Regions from separate parts of the Rhodococcus huquni genome, predicted to be linked through region 2. Evidence: riboswitches for the same ligand, from Rfam matches in the RefSeq annotation. Region 2 holds a riboswitch; each other region holds the start of a gene.
The links. A riboswitch is a leader RNA that binds a small molecule or an ion and turns the genes downstream of it on or off. The one in region 2 is predicted to bind cobalamin.

Region 1 (3,942 bases), on a different contig from region 2:
CGGCGGCAACCTGGGATCGGTAGTCCGCGACCAGTTGGTCCGCGCGTTCGCGCACACCGAAGATGTCGCCGAGGTTCTCGAGGTCCGCGTACAGGGCATCGAGCGGGTCCATGATTCCGCGCTGGGTGGTGCCGGGCTGGCGGCACGCCTCGGTGAGTTGGTAAGGAGTTGCCCCGATTTCACGAACCCAGTCCGGGGTGAGGCCGGTCGCTTCCTTGAAACCGTAATTCCATCCGGCGAAGACGAAGTCGGGGTCGGCCGCTTGTACGACTTCCCTGGTGAAGGCATCACCGATGTCGGGGGTGCTCTCGAACTCCGATTTCCACGGTGAGGTATCGATGTCACGTTCCTTGCCGGGATACCCGGTGCGACCGGCAATCCGGTCGGCGAGGCCGAGCGCAAGCATCATCTCGGTGATGCCGGTGTCGTTGGTGACCACGCGCTCGGGAATGCCGGTGACCGTCAATGGATCGCCGCAGTTGGTGACGGTCACGGTCTCGCCCTCGACCGGTGGCGCAGCTTCGAGCTCGGCGCCACAGGCGCTCACCGTCAGTGCCACTGCCACAGCAGTCGTCCATGTCCGGATGTGTCGGCTCATGGGCCCTCTTTCTCGTCGAAGATGATCTGGGGCACACCCAGTCTCGGGTGGGTGACGATGTGGCCGCCGATCGTGAAGTGGCGACGCAGTACTTCGGGAGTGATCACGTCGTGGGGAGTGCCTGAGCAGACGAGACGTCCGGCGCCGAGCACGAAGATGCGATCGCAATACTGTGCTGCGAGATTCAGATCGTGCAGCGCGGCGATGGCGGTGACACCGAGCGTGCGGGCTGCGGTGAGCACGGCGTATTGGTGGTGGACGTCGAGATGGTTCGTGGGCTCGTCGAGTACGAGGACGTTCGGTTCCTGTGCGAACGCGCGGGCGATGAGGACGCGTTGGCGTTCTCCACCCGACAGTGACGAGAACGTCCGTTCCGTCAGGTCGTCGGCACCCGCCATGGCGGTTGCTTCGGCGCAGACGCGTCGATCGTTCGCCCGGTCTCGCGTGAAGGTTCCACCGTGCGGCAGGCGGCCGGTGGCGACTATTTCGGCAGCGGTGAAATCGAAGTGAAGCGGAGCTTCCTGGGTCAGTGCAGCCACTTGACGGGCATTGTCCCGCATACTGATTGCTCGGTTGTCGCTGCCGTCGACCGAGACTGTTCCCGAGGACGGGGACAGCGCCCGGTACAGGCACCGCAGCAGAGTCGACTTGCCACTGCCGTTGGGTCCGACGATTCCGATGAAATCACCCGAAGGGACGGTCAAGGTGACGTCCTGCACGATCGCTCGGCCGCCGATCGAGACCTCGACGTCGTGGTAGTCGACGCGCATCAGTTTGCTCCCATCAGTGCGCCGCGACGCCGCATGAGTGCGATGAACACCGGAACGCCGACGGCGGCGGTGATCGCGCCGAGCGGAAGTTCTTGTGGCGGAACAACGGTTCGAGCCAGCAGGTCCGCGGTGACGAGGAAGACTGCGCCGAGGATCGGAGTCACGACGATCAACCGCGTGTGGTCCGCGCCAACGAGGATTCGGGCAACGTGAGGCACGACCAAGCCGACGAAACCCACGGCGCCGCAGATCGAGACGAAGCAGCCCGTCATCGCGGCCGCGACGACGAAAAGCATGATTCGAAACTTCGATGCGTCGAGGCCGAGGGCGGCGCTGACTTCGTCTCCCATCGACAGTGCATTGAGGTGTCGGGCGGACCAGGCGATCGCGGCGAGGCCGACCGTGGTCACTATCGCGGCCAGTGGCACCAGCTCCCACCTCGCCGCCGAAAGGCTCCCGAGCAGCCAGAACATCACACTGCGAGCGCCGTCGCCGTGCGGGGCGAGGAAGACCAGCACCGTCGTGATCGCCGAGAACCCGTACCCCAGCACAGTGCCGGTGAGTACGAGTCGCAAGGGGACGAGGCCGGCGGCCGAGCGTGCCATGAGGTAGACGAGCAGGGTTGCTGCGAGGGCACCGACGAAGGCAGCGGTGGACAAGGCGTAGATACCGAGCACGCCGAACGTGCCGAACAGGACCACCGACGTGGCACCCACGGATGCGCCGGACGAGATTCCGAGGACGTACGGGTCGGCCAACGCGTTCCGCACCATGGCTTGAACTACCAGCCCGACAGCACTCAGACCGGCACCCACGAGGATGGCCAGCAGGACGCGGGGCAGCCGCGTATCGACGATGATGCGGTAGTTCGGAACGTCGGCCGCAGCGATGTCGCCGCCCGTGATCTCCGCCCAGACGATGTGACAGACGTCCGTCCACGCTATGTGCGCCGTTCCGAGCATCAGGGCGAACAGTGAAACCACGAACAGTGCGGCGAGGGACGCGACCGTCAGTGCGGCCACTGAGGTTCTGCGCATTCGTCGGCTCTTCCTGATGTGATCGAGTACTGCCTGACCACATCCGGGCACCCGCGAGCGAAGACACACGAACGACACCGTCCGCATCTCTCGTCAACTGTGTCCCACGAAGTCGACAAGCGACCACGCCGGTGGCGCGGCCGCGGTGGCAGGTCTTCGGACTCGTCGACACGCCTCCCGAGAACTCGGGCAGGCACCTACTGGTGGTCGCTTCCCGAGTCGAGCGGACTCAGTGCTGATGACCACGGTCGTTTCCACATACCGCTGCGGGGCAGTTCCGGATTCGAACCGGATTCCCTCTTACGATCCGACGGCCGAAAGCCGACGGAAACCAACGCGTCGAGGACTGTAACACCGGATCCGTGTCGTACCCCCGGCCTACCGTCGTAGGCGGATCGGTTGAGATCGGCGCCGACCGGGCACGCCCCACTATGCAGCACACCGACAAGCACGGGAGCAGTAGCGATGAGTGAAGTCACCACCAATCAACCGCTCGGCACACCGACATGGCTCGATCTAGGCATTCCTGATCTGGACAAGGCCATCTCCTTCTACGGCGCCCTCTTCGGCTGGGAGTTCGACGTCGGCACTGAGGAGACGGGTCGATACACGATGTGTCGGCTGCGCGGAAAAGACGTGGCCGCGCTCATGCCCAATCCGGATCCCGATGCCAAGGACTTCTGGTGGAACGTCTACCTCGCCACCGACGACGTCGACGCCAGCTTGGCTCGTGTCCGGGAGGCAGGCGGGAACGTGCTGGTCGACGCCATGGATGTGATGAACTTCGGTCGCATGGCGATCATCGTCGATCCTTCCGGGGGCCAGTTCGGTTTGTGGCAAGGGAAGGACCACGTGGGCTGCGCATTGGTCAACGAGCCCGGTGCGTTGCTCCGCAACGACCTCGTGACCCCGAACCCCGGCCCCGCCCGGGAGTTCTACTCCACCGTGTTCGACTTCACGCTGGACGGAAACGACGACCTGGGTGACGTGGACTTCACTTTCCTGCGTAGGCCGGACGGCCACGAGATCGGTGGAATCATGGGCGTTCCGGATGCCCCTCCGTCTTCGTGGGGCACCTTGTTCCAGGTCGAGGACGCCGACCGTGCCGTTGCCGTAGCCCGCGAGCAGGGCGGTCAGGCGGAGGACGCCGCCGACATGCCCTACGGACGTACCGCTGAGATTCGCGATCCGTTCGGTGCGCCGTTCACGGTCGGGGCCCCGCTCGGGTCCTGACACGCAACGCGTGACCAGCCCTCACCGCAACGACGCGAGTTCGGTGCTCGAGACGTCATCGAACCCTCACCTGGGTTAATCCCGACGAAACACGCGCGCCTGCAGCATTGATACAGGCCGCGCGCCGCCTCTGGGTGGCGCATGCCGGGCAGGTGAGGAGCGCGTCGATGCAGCAGAAAGCCGGTACGTCCACGGTGAAGACTGCCTGCTCGTACTGCGGTGTCGGCTGCGGGATGGTCCTCGAGGTGGAGACCGACCCGGAGACCGGTCGGCGCAAGGTCCTCAAGGCTGCCGGTGACAAGAC
Region 2 (3,942 bases):
AGGTCGTTCTCGGCTCGGCGACGTTCTTCGGAATTCCACACCCCTCGCCATCCCAAACATTCGCAGGTGACGTAGGTGTTCATCTCCCAGTCTTCCTCGACCTTCTCCTTGTACTCGACGGGTAGTGCGGGTTGTCCCCCTACGTCGTGGAGTACATGCCGGAGAGCATCGAAGGACTCGTTGGACAGCTCGTACGGGGAGTCGAGGGACTCGCCGCGTACGGGGTTGTATTCGGCTACGCGATCGGACACCGAGTCGAACTCGGCTCGGGTGGACTGAGTACCCATCTATTGCTCCGCTCGGGATGATCGGAGGCACTTGCACACCTGGTCAGTGGCAGGGGAGTCCCATCAGGTGGCGGCCGTCGTGCATCAGTTCGTGCATGAACATGCCGCTACGGGAGATTGCTCCCTGGTCGAATCCGACCAGGTACAAAGTGAGTAGTGCCAGCAAAACGGCACCCACCGCGAACAGTGCGATGCCGATGGAGTCGGTGATGTGCCGGTTCGGCGTATATACAAGAGCCATACGTGCCCCCTGAGGGTGAGCGCCGCGTCTCGTCGAGCGCATGCCCGACTCGTTCGACGTTACTCCGCGGACCCGAGCGCGCGGAGTCGATTCGAGCGCCGCTGCGAACCGAAGTATCGGTTGGCTTCAGGAGCGAGCATGAGTACGACGGCACCGACCACCGCCACGATGTGGATTGTGCGGGCGCACGCGATCACCGCCAATTCTTGCGTGAGCGTCGGCAGGGGGTCACCGGAGAATGCCCAGGCGAGTGGTTCGCTGATCAGGGAAGCGATCCCCGCGACGCCCAGTCCGAACCCGAGGGCCATTCGCGCCCAGCGCTTGCCCTGACGAAAACGACCCATCACGAAGAGCACAGCCGCGTAGACGGTCAGTCGCATGCACAACTGCAGCGACAGCATCGGAACGTCGACCTCTGGTTGCTGTAATGCAGTGGACGCCTGCGCGATCATCTCGACCACACCGGCCGCGAGTGCGAGTACGAGCAACCAGTAGGCGCGATCGACGGATCGCGGAACGCTCGAGGCTTCTACCTGTTCCGTGGACATACTTCGATGTTCGTGCGCTGAAAACGGATTCACATCACCCAGGAGAGTGAGTCGCTACCCGTACCAGAGGCCGAGACACCGGACCTGTCGGGAGTGCCTCGGAGCTCCGCTCGTCGTCTATGGATTCGCGACGGTGGTCTATCGGCGCACGTTCTCCTGAGCGACGACGGCACCCTTCGCTGCGCGATCGGTGAGGAAAGCGAATGCCGCGCCCAACACCAACCAGAGCGTTGCCTGGGTCGCGAGGGACGACAGCCTGAACTCCCACAGGAGAGTGGCGGGGAAATCTTCGCCGACCTCGTTGATGCTCGGCAAGACCAGGTACCCGATGACGACGACCGCGAGGAATGCTGACACCGGGGCGATGACCCGAAGCGAGAGGAGATTCCCGTTGTTTACGCGCCTCGCGACGAACACGGCGACGGTGACAGCCAGCAGACCGAGGAGAACGGTGGCGAGCCACAGCCACGTGCGCTGATCGATGGTGTCGGGATCGCCGACCGCAGGCGGATTGGCCGGGTACTTGAAGAAGGGAACCGCTTCGATCGCCAGCCAGCCGAGACCGGCGAGGATCATCGCAAGAAGCGCGCCGGAGATCGCAGTGAGGCGCCGGGCATAGTGCAGAACCACCGCGAAGATGGCGCCCAGTGCAAGCCCCGCCAACGCGGTCGCCAGGAAGAGGCCGCCCTTCTGGCCGTCGCGGCTGACAAGTGCGTCTTCTTCGTCGTGCGAGTGCCCACCTTCGGCAGCTGCTTCGGCGGCGCCGTGATCGTGGCCTTCGGCCGCAGCCGATTCCTCCAGCGCGATCGCAGAATCCACGTGCGGTTCGCCGAGCACGAATGCCACGCCGCCGGCGAGGATTCCGGCGATCAGGCCGGCAAGGAGACCGCGGATCAGGAGCTTGGTGAAGGACTCCGACTGGATGTGTGCACCAGTCGTCAGTGGCAAGGCAGACCCATCAGGTGGCGCCCGTCGTGCATGAGCTCGTGCATGAACATGCCGGTACGAGACACTGCTCCCTGGTCGAACCCGACGATGTACAGCGCAAGCATCGAGAGCAGTACGACTGCAAAGGCGATGACGGCCAGCTTGGAGCCGTCGATCCGGGTATCGGGAGAGTAGGCAATTGCCACGGTGGTTCCTCCTGGGATTTCGCGTCCCCTAGGTCCTGGCGACGACCGACAGTATCTGGCTGTTCAGTGGCGCGACCGCTCCGGAATTGCACCGGATTCCTGTCGAATCATCGCGTTGTCCTGCGAACTTTGACACCGGCAGGCAGTCGGTGTCAATCAGCTCGGGTGTCGGTCAGCTCTTGGCGGCGACGTCCAGCACGACCTCGAACTCGAGCAGCGACGCACCGGAGGCGACAGGCTTCTGGCGTTCACCGGCGTGTGCGTCGCGTGCGGGGCCGTCGCGCCACTCTGCGAATGCCTCCTCCGTCTCCCACTGGGTGACCACGAAGTAGCGGTTCTCGCCCTTGACGGGGCGCAGCAGCTGGAAGCCGAGGAAGCCCGGTGAATTCTCGACGGCGTGCGCGCGATTGGCGAAGCGCTTCTCGAGCTCGGCGCCCGCACCCTCGGGGATTTCGATTGCATTGATCTTGACGACAGCCATGTCGGTGAGGCTACTCCGCTAGCGTGGCACCCGTGTCGGACGATGGTGCGCTTCACGACGAGGGCGGGGACGGCCCGCCGATTCTGCTGTTGCACGGCTTGATGGGCAGCGCCCGAACCTGGCGCCGTCAGGTCCCGTGGCTGCGAAATCACGGTCACGTGTACACGTTCGATGCCGCCGGGCACGGTCGGCCGGAGCCGGACGAGTTGACCACCGAGTCGTTCGTGATGGATCTCGACACCAATGTGAAGTCGATTCGGGAACCGATGATCGTGATCGGGCATTCCATGGGTGCTCTGCACGCGTGGACGTTCGCGGCAGCCCGTCCCGAGAGGGTTCGCGCACTCGTATTGGAAGACATGGCACCCGACTTCCGTGGCCGCACGGCACGCGATTGGGCGGCGATGATCGAGGAATGGCCGCAACCGTTCCCGACCGAAGCGGCGGCCATCGAATACTTCGGGCCCGTCGCGGGTCGCTACTTCCTCGATGCGTTCGAAGAGCGGGCCGACGGTTGGTATCTGCACGGTGAGGTCGCGACGTTCCGCGACATCTCCGAGGAGTGGGGTGGACGGCACTTCTGGGATCAATGGTACGACGTCGAGGTGCCGGCGTTGTTGATCGAAGGCGAGTACACGATTACGCCGGCCGGACAGATGCGGCGTATGGCAGACGATCATCCTGCGGCGCAATACGTACGTATAGCCGAAGCCGGCCACCTCGTGCACGACGATCAGCCGGATCGATACCGCGAGGTCGTCGAACGTTTCCTCCGAACCCTGCCCTGACCCCCTCCCGCCCCCGGACCAATGTCACACACGTTCAACCCACGTGAACCGGTGTGACATTGGTCGGGGGCAGGGGAGGGAAATCGAGTCAGCCTTCGCCGGCCAGGGCGAACAACCCGTCGTCGGTCTGCTCGACGAGGCCGTCGACGAGCAGCGAATGCAATGCCCGATCCCGCTGCCCAGGATCGGTGAGCCACACGGTGTCCAAGCGCGCGCGCTGCACCGGCGTCTCGCTCTCGCGCAGCACCGCCATCAGCTTGCCGCGCACCTGACGGTCCGTTCCGGCGAACTTCTGGACCTTGCGACGTTCCCCGGTGTACTCGGGCCTTCCGGCTTCCGTCCAGGCGCAGTCGGGAAGCGGGCACCTCTCACATGCGGGGTTGCGTGCCGTGCAGACAGTCGCGCCCAGTTCCATGAGGGCGGCCGAGAAGGTCGCGGCACGCGCTCGTGTGCGGGGGAGAAGC
Region 3 (3,942 bases), on a different contig from region 2:
CGTTGGACGCCACCATTCTCGCTCCGCTCACCCCGTCGATGCCTTGCGCAGCGGTGGCGACCTCCGTGGCTTCGGCAGGCGTGGGAGCCCCGCCGTCCAACCCCTGAAGGATGACGGTGGCGCCGTTTCCGGTCGTGGGGAAGTCGTTGACCAAGGTGTCGGTGGCGGTTCGCGCCGAATCGTTCTCGGGCAGCGCCGTGTAGGTGACCTCGCCGAGTGTGGCCTTGGTGAGCGGCGCGGCCAGCACCAGGAGGCCGATCACGATGGTGACAGCGACCGCGACCGGCTTACCCATCACTCGGGTCACCACCGAACCCCAGAACTTGCGGGCCCGTTCCTCGCCACGCTTGGCGGCATCCTTGCGCCAGCTGAGCGCGTTGATGCGGTGGCCGAGAATGGCGAGCAGAGCGGGCACAGCGGTCAACGACAGGAGCGCTGCACTGGCCACTGCCGCAATCGCGCCGAAGCCGAGCGACTTGATCACGTCCTGCGGGAACACGAGCATTCCGGAGAAGGCGCAGATCAGCAGTAGACCAGAGAAGAGGACGGTGCGGCCGGCGGTGAGCACCGTGCGCTTGGTGGCCTCCAACGGCGTTGCCCCGGCGTCGAGTTCCTCCCGGAAGCGTCCGACGACGAACAGTCCGTAGTCGATCGCCAGACCCAGCCCCAACAGGGATGCGACGTTGATGGAGAACGAACTGACGTCGGTGAACATCGTCAGCAATCGCAGAGTGGCGAGGGCACTGAAGATCGAGAGCAATCCGACGAACACCGGAACTGCGGCGGCGACCAGGCCGCCGAAGATGAACACGAGCATGATGAGCGTGACAGGCAGCGCGATGCCCTCGGCGAGAACGAGGTCACTCTGGAGCCGGTTGTTGAACGCGACGCCGACCACCGAGTTTCCCGCGAACTGGACGTCCACGCCGGGCACTTCGAGTTTGGGCAGCAGGTCGTTGAAGTTGGCGACGTCGATGCCGGCGTCCGGGTCGACGGTGATGGCAGCGGAGGCCATCGAGCCGTCATTGGAGGTCATCTGAGCTTTGGCCGGGCCCTCGGCGCTCCAATACGAGTTCACCGAATGGGTGGGCACCTCGTCCTGGAATGCGGCCAGGTTCTCGCTGACTGCCGGACCGATGTCGTCGAGCGTCTTGCCTTCGGGCGGCGTGTAGATGGCGATGATGTCCGGCGTCTGCGGACCGAGGTTGTCCTCGACGATCTGGGCGACCTCTGCCGATTGACTGCCCGGGTCGACGAATCCACCTTGACTGAGCTTCGAGAACACTCCGGTGCCCCACACACCGCTCACGACCACTGCGAGTACCGCGAGAGTCAGCACCCACCACTTCCGTGTGACGACGAGCGAGGCCCAACGTGTCATGCGTTCTCTCCGGATCGGTAGATATCGGTGAATGGTTTTCGGTTCTGCCGACTGTAGTAGCGGTGCGACGGGTGGGGCAGGTGAGTGATCGGGGTCTCGGTGGTGCGTTCGATCATCGATTCGGGCATACTCGACACCCACGCGCAGCCATTCGTAGGGGGAAGCCGGTCCGAATCCGGCGCTGACCCGCAACGGTAGGTGATCGATCACGCCATTCAGGCGCACGATCACGAGCCCGATTACCCGTCGAACGGTGTGTGACCCCAGTTCGTCGTGGTCTACGAAACGGAGTCCTGCCCGTCCCGCGGCGATGGTCCGCGAGTTGGCCGGTCGTTGGTTCGTGGCTCTGAGCCCCCAATGAGGTTTGTATGCGCTTTTCACCACTGCTTCGCAGTGCGGTCTTCGTCGCTGCGTCCACAGTCCTGGTCGCCGGATGTTCGCGCGGTGAGGCCGTCCAGGAGTCGGAATCGGCGGAGGCGTTCGCCGAGCCGGTGTCGATCACCAACTGTGATCGGACTCAGGTATTCGATTCGCCGCCACAGCGAATCGTCTCGATGAACGATCACGTCACCGAGGTGCTCATCGAGATGGGTGTGGGCGACCGGATCGTCGGAATGGGGTACCAGGACGCCACCCCACTTCCCGAATTCGCGGACGAGTTCTCGAAGATCCAGGGCTTGGCCCACGAGTACCCCACGTCGGAACAGATTCTCGATCTGGATCCCGACCTCGTTGTCGGCGGCATGAAGAGTTCGTTCAACGAGAAGGAAGGCCGCTCACGCGACGCGCTCGAAGACAAGGGGATCGCGACCTTCCTGTTCTCGGAATACTGCGGAACGGGATTCCCGGACATCGGCATGCTCACCAACGACTACACGCAACTCGGGCAGATTCTCGGCGCGGAACCAGCAGCCGCGCAGGTCTCCGGCAGGGTGGTCGACGGCCTCGAGCAGGTGCGCGGCAGGATCGGCGATGCTGCCCCCGTGCCCACCTTCTTCTACGACTCGGGTGAGGACGTCCCGATGACCGTCGGCGGGGTCGGTGTGGGCCAGTTGATCGCCGACTATTCGGGCGCGATCAATCTCTTCTCCGAAGGGGAGAAGCCCTACCCGAACAGCACGTGGGAAACCATTGGTGAGCGCGCACCCGAGGCGATCGTCGTTCTCGACTACGGCGACAAGAACGCGCAGCAGAAGATCGACTTCCTGAAGTCCCAGCCCATCATGGCGACGACGCCGGCCGTGCAGAACGATCGATTCATCGTGGTTCCCCTCGACGACTTCTTCGAGAGCCCACGACTCCTGGGGTCGGCCCAGACGATCGCGGAGGCCCTTCATCCCGATCGGATGTCGCAGCCGTGACGTCCACCGTGCAGGCGCGCCGGCCGGCGCCGTCGGCACCGAGTGAAGATCGACAGCCCCGGCGCCTCGGATTCGGTGTGCTGCTCGTATTTCTCACCGCGGGCCTGCTGTTCGTACTCGGGCTCGGGGTGTCGTTCGGATCGGTGCGCATTCCGATCGGTGATGTGTGGGCCATCGTTGCGCACACGGTGGTTCCGGACAGCTTCGAACCCTGGTGGTCTGCGGCTCGTGAATCCATCGTCGTGGACTCGCGTCTGCCACGGGCTGTCACCGCTGCGGTGGTGGGCGCGGCGCTCGCCCTTGCGGGTGGCGTTGCGCAGGCGGTCACCCGCAATCCGCTCGCCGATCCCTATCTGCTCGGAGTGTCGTCGGGTGCCGGCTTCGGTGTCGTTCTCGTGATGGTCCTCGGCGTGGGCGCAGGTGCGCTCGGCGCCTTCACGATCCCGCTCGCAGCGTTCGTCGGCGCCATGGTGCCGCTGTTTCTGTCACTGGCGATAGGCGGGCGATATCCGCAGCCCACCGCGATCATTCTCGTCGGTGTTGCCCTTGCTCAGGTCTTTTCTGCACTCATCACCTTCACGATGCTGGTCATCGCGAACGAGAACCAGCTCAGCGGGGTGCTGCACTGGCTGGCCGGTGGTCTCGGTGATGCGCGCTGGTCCACATCGGTGTTCCCGGCGCTGGCGCTCCTGATCGTCGGTACCGCCATCCTGCTCGGTGCCGGTCGGATGGATCTGCTGAAGACAGGGGACGACGGCGCCGCGGCCCTCGGCATGAACGTCCGCAGGTTTCGAGTGGTGCAACTGCTCGGAGTGTCCGTGCTGGCCGGTGCGGCCGTGTCGGTGGCGGGCGGAATCGGATTCATCGGGTTGCTGATTCCCCACTTGGCCGGCTACATGGTCGGCACCCGTGCGGTACGGCTGTTTCCGGTCGCCATGCTCGTCGGCGCCATTGCGCTCGTATTGGCCGACACCCTCGCGAGAGCCCTGGTGGCCGACACCGAAGTTCCGGTCGGCGTCATCACTGCCCTCGTCGGGGCCCCCATATTCGTGTGGATGCTCTACCGCCAGTATCGGAAGGAGGGCGCATGATCGAATCCCTTGCATTGGAACGGGTGTCCGCATCCCTCGGTTCGCGTCAGGTGCTTCGTGACGTCGATTTCGCCGTGCGGCCCGGGGAGATTCTCGGCCTGGTCGGACC
Region 4 (3,942 bases), on a different contig from region 2:
CAGCATGGCCGTCGAGATCGGTTCCGGGGAACACGTGACTGGCCGCGGCAGCCCGCGATCCGTCGACGGCGACCTGTACATCACCCTCGGTCGAGTTCTTGATTCCCACCGGCATCGACAGCGCACTGCACAACTGGCGGTGTACCTGACTCGCCGCGGTGCGCGCCCCGATGGCGCCGTACGACACGAGGTCCGCAATGTACTGCGGCAGAATCGGATCGAGGAACTCACAGCCGACCGGAAGTCCGAGACCCGAGATGTCGAGTAGCAGTTTGCGTCCGATCCGCAGACCGCTGTCGATGTCGAAGGTCCCGTCGAGGTGAGGGTCGTTGAGCAGGCCCTTCCACCCCAACGTGGTGCGCGGCTTCTCGAAGTACACCCGCATGACGATGTGCAGGTCGTCGCGAAGTTCCTCCGCCTTCGAAGCGAGAAGGCGCGCGTAGTCCATGGCGGCTGCCGGATCGTGCACCGAGCACGGGCCGACCACGACCAGCAGACGGTCGTCTTCGCCGTTCAGGATGTCGACGGTGTTCGCGCGACCCGTTCGGACCGTTGCGGACGCGACGTCGTCCGGGCGCAGTTCTTCCCGCACGACGGATGGCGGCACGAGCGGACTGAGCGAGACAGTTCGCTGACTGTCGAGTGAGTTGTCGAGAGTGAGGGACATGGTGTCGGTTTCCTGTTCCGACCGACCCTCGAAGAATTCGAAGAGCTCCGACGAGCCGGTCTGCGATCCGGCTCGTGGGGTGGGAGGTCAGCGCGTGGTTACACCGACCGACCCACCCGGGGCCGGCCTGCTAAACCAGAAATATGCGCGCTGCATGCCGACCAGACTAACCACTTGTCCGGTTCGGCGCCAATGGGGCGGCTTCGCCGCCTGTGAGTGGCTAGCGAGTCCAGACACTCGCAGACCGCGCACGGGGCCGAAGGCCGTATGCTGGGGCCTGCAGCTGGTTCGCCCGGTGCGGTCGTGAGGAGCCCCGAAGACCACACTCGGCGTCGAAGCGCGTAGTCGCCCGCAAACGGTGACGCGCGTGAGAGGGAATCCGGTGAAATTCCGGAACTGTCCCGCAGCGGTGAGCAGGAACGACCGCCGTCACCACGCACTGGGCATCAGCCTGGGAAGCGACGGCCATTAGGTCCGATGTCGTCACATCGGCTGCCTGTGAGTCCGAAGACCTGCCGACTGTGTCGGGCACGCCGTGCCCGACGGTTCACTGCCTCGTGGATTGGGCGTGTAGACCTCCGCGCTTACTGCAAGAACCCAGGGCTCGAGAGGTGTACCCGCTTGCCGGTGGTGTCCCATACCGCTACGCAACTGGAGAATTTCGTGACACTTTCATTCACCGCGACCGTGCTGGGCTCCCCTCGCATCGGTCCGAACCGTGAACTCAAGAAGGCCGTCGAGGGCTACTGGGCGGGCAAGGTCGACGCAGCCGCCCTCGAGTCGGTGGCTGCCGACCTCCGCGCTCGTAACTGGACCGAGCTGCGCGACGCCGGCCTCGATTCGATACCGATCAACACGTTCTCGTACTACGACCACGTGCTCGATACCGCCGCCATGCTCGGCGCGCTGCCCGAGCGGGTTGCCGGTATCGAGACTGCGCTCGACCGGTATTTCGCCGCTGCACGCGGCAACGACACCGTCGCACCCCTCGAGATGACCAAGTGGTTCGACACCAACTACCACTACCTCGTTCCGGAAATTTCGCCGACCACCACGTTCTCGCTGGATCCGTCCAAGGTGCTCGCCGAGCTCGAAGAGGCACGTGCGCTGGATATTCCGGCTCGCCCGGTGATCGTCGGCCCCGTGACGTTCCTACTTCTCTCGAAGTCCGTCGGGGCCGATGCGCCGCTACTCGACCGCATCGACGAACTTCTGCCGCTGTACGCCGAACTGCTCGCGCTCCTCGCCGAGAACGGCGCTCAATGGGTGCAGATCGACGAACCTGCACTCGTCGCGGACCGCACGGCCGAGGAGATCGCAATCGCCAAGCGGGTATACGACTCGCTTTCGGGACTCGAACAACGCCCCGCAATCCTCGTGGCGTCCTACTTCGGTGGTCTCGGCGATGCTCTTCCCGCTCTCGCCGCCACCGGAATCGAAGGATTGGCAGTCGATCTCGTGACAGGCGCCGACTCACTGGGGTCCGTGCCGGAGCTGACTCGCAAGCACATCGTCGCCGGGGTGGTCGACGGGCGCAACGTCTGGCGTACGGACCTGGAGAAGGCACTTTCCACCGTCGGCACTCTTCTCGGGTCCACGGGCACGCTCGCGGTATCGACGTCGTGCTCCTTGCTCCACGTCCCGTACACGCTCGATGCCGAGACGGGAATCGACAAGGCGCTGCGCTCGTGGTTGGCGTTCGGCACTGAGAAGGTACGCGAGGTGGTTGCCCTCGGCACCGCGCTCACGAAGGGCCGGGAGAGCGTCGAGGACGAGTTCGCGCTGGCGCGGGCTGCCGCCTCGACACGAAACAGCGATCCGCGTCTGCACGACGCCGACCTGCGGAGCCGTCTGGCAGACATCGTCGAATCCGATGCGGGTCGCAGTCCGGCTGCCCAGCGACGTGAAGCTCAGGCCGCGTTGAACCTGCCCCTTCTCCCGACCACGACGATCGGGTCCTACCCGCAGACGACCAAGATCAGGGTGGCGCGCGCCGCCCTGCGCAAGGGCGAGATCGACCAGGCCGAGTACTTGTCGCGGATGCGCGCGGAGATCGCCGACGTCGTTGCATTGCAGGAGAAGCTGGACATCGACGTCCTGGTACACGGCGAGCCAGAGCGCAACGACATGGTTCAGTACTTCGCCGAGCAGTTGGACGGGTTCTTCGCAACGGCGAACGGCTGGGTCCAGTCGTACGGAAGCCGCTGTGTCCGTCCGCCGATCCTCTACGGCGATGTGCGCCGACCGAGCGCCATGACCACCTCGTGGATCACGTACGCGCAGAGCCTCACCGATCGTCCTGTCAAGGGAATGCTCACCGGGCCGGTGACCATTCTGGCGTGGTCCTTCGTGCGTGACGATCAACCGCTGGCGGACTCCGCCGATCAGGTCGCTCTCGCCATCCGCGAGGAAACGGTGGATCTTCAGGAAGCGGGCGTCAAGATCGTCCAGGTGGACGAACCCGCACTGCGCGAACTGCTCCCACTACGTGCGGCGCACCAACCCGCGTACCTGGACTGGTCGGTGGGATCGTTCCGCCTCGCAACGTCCGGCGTGGCCGACGAGACGCAGATCCACACGCACCTGTGCTACTCGGAGTTCGGCGAGGTCATCGACGCCATCGCCAAGCTGGACGCGGACGTGACATCGATCGAGGCCGCCCGTTCGCACATGGAGGTGCTCGACGATCTCAATGCCGTGGGCTTCGATCTCGGGGTCGGCCCCGGCGTGTACGACATCCACTCTCCGCGGGTGCCGAGCGTGGACGAGATCGCAGCGTCGCTGCGTGAAGCACTGAAGGCCGTTCCGGTGGAACGGCTGTGGGTCAACCCAGACTGCGGCCTGAAGACGCGAGGGTCTGCCGAAGTCGAGGCGTCACTGCGCAACCTGGTCGACGCGGCAAAGTTGGTCCGCGCCGAGCTGTAAGCGGCTCCGCCGCCTGTGAGTGGTCAGCGAGTCCCTGATTCGGAAACGAGCGGGACTCGCTGACCATTCACTGGGCCGAAGGCCCTATCCGACGGCGAGATCGAGCTCGTCGTCCGCCACACCGACGCTGACGCGCCCGCCCTCGACCAACACATCGTCGAGAATCAGATCGGCGATCCGGTCGTCGACGGCGCGCTGGATGGAGCGCCGCAGCGGACGGGCACCGAACTCGGGCTGATGCCCGTGTTCCGCTATCCAGTCGACCGCCTCGTTGCTGAACTCGATCTCGATACCCTTGGACTCGAGCCGCTTTCGGCTGTCCTCCAGCAGCAGATCGGTGATTCGATGAA

Region 1: it holds a riboswitch for cobalamin, as region 2 does, so the genes downstream of both, ACZI8R_RS04840 (FecCD family ABC transporter permease) here and ACZI8R_RS19680 (CbtB domain-containing protein) in region 2, are expected to answer to the same signal.
Region 3: it holds a riboswitch for cobalamin, as region 2 does, so the genes downstream of both, ACZI8R_RS06815 (ABC transporter substrate-binding protein) here and ACZI8R_RS19680 (CbtB domain-containing protein) in region 2, are expected to answer to the same signal.
Region 4: it holds a riboswitch for cobalamin, as region 2 does, so the genes downstream of both, metE (5-methyltetrahydropteroyltriglutamate--homocysteine S-methyltransferase) here and ACZI8R_RS19680 (CbtB domain-containing protein) in region 2, are expected to answer to the same signal.

The regions. Positions count from the first base shown of each region.
Region 1 covers NZ_JBUYWE010000002.1:271,858-275,799, reverse strand. Annotated here, with positions in the region: gene ACZI8R_RS04850 (ABC transporter substrate-binding protein) at 1-598, opposite strand, end outside; gene ACZI8R_RS04845 (ABC transporter ATP-binding protein) at 595-1,368, opposite strand; gene ACZI8R_RS04840 (FecCD family ABC transporter permease) at 1,368-2,405, opposite strand; cobalamin riboswitch at 2,536-2,756, opposite strand; gene ACZI8R_RS04835 (VOC family protein) at 2,871-3,638, shown strand; gene ACZI8R_RS04830 (bifunctional nitrate reductase/sulfite reductase flavoprotein subunit alpha) at 3,806-3,942, shown strand, end outside.
Region 2 covers NZ_JBUYWE010000014.1:51,220-55,161, forward strand. Annotated here, with positions in the region: gene ACZI8R_RS19660 (hypothetical protein) at 1-287, opposite strand, end outside; gene ACZI8R_RS19665 (CbtB domain-containing protein) at 331-528, opposite strand; gene ACZI8R_RS19670 (hypothetical protein) at 588-1,076, opposite strand; gene ACZI8R_RS19675 (CbtA family protein) at 1,215-2,024, opposite strand; gene ACZI8R_RS19680 (CbtB domain-containing protein) at 2,015-2,209, opposite strand; cobalamin riboswitch at 2,240-2,364, opposite strand; gene mhuD (mycobilin-forming heme oxygenase MhuD) at 2,382-2,690, opposite strand; gene ACZI8R_RS19690 (alpha/beta fold hydrolase) at 2,723-3,478, shown strand; gene ACZI8R_RS19695 (HhH-GPD family protein) at 3,567-3,942, opposite strand, start outside.
Region 3 covers NZ_JBUYWE010000003.1:60,365-64,306, reverse strand. Annotated here, with positions in the region: gene ACZI8R_RS06820 (MMPL family transporter) at 1-1,381, opposite strand, end outside; cobalamin riboswitch at 1,474-1,646, shown strand; gene ACZI8R_RS06815 (ABC transporter substrate-binding protein) at 1,750-2,742, shown strand; gene ACZI8R_RS06810 (FecCD family ABC transporter permease) at 2,751-3,833, shown strand; gene ACZI8R_RS06805 (ABC transporter ATP-binding protein) at 3,830-3,942, shown strand, end outside.
Region 4 covers NZ_JBUYWE010000005.1:285,751-289,692, reverse strand. Annotated here, with positions in the region: gene ACZI8R_RS12540 (3-deoxy-7-phosphoheptulonate synthase) at 1-667, opposite strand, end outside; cobalamin riboswitch at 1,007-1,201, shown strand; gene metE (5-methyltetrahydropteroyltriglutamate--homocysteine S-methyltransferase) at 1,331-3,592, shown strand; gene ACZI8R_RS12530 (ATP-dependent Clp protease ATP-binding subunit) at 3,677-3,942, opposite strand, start outside.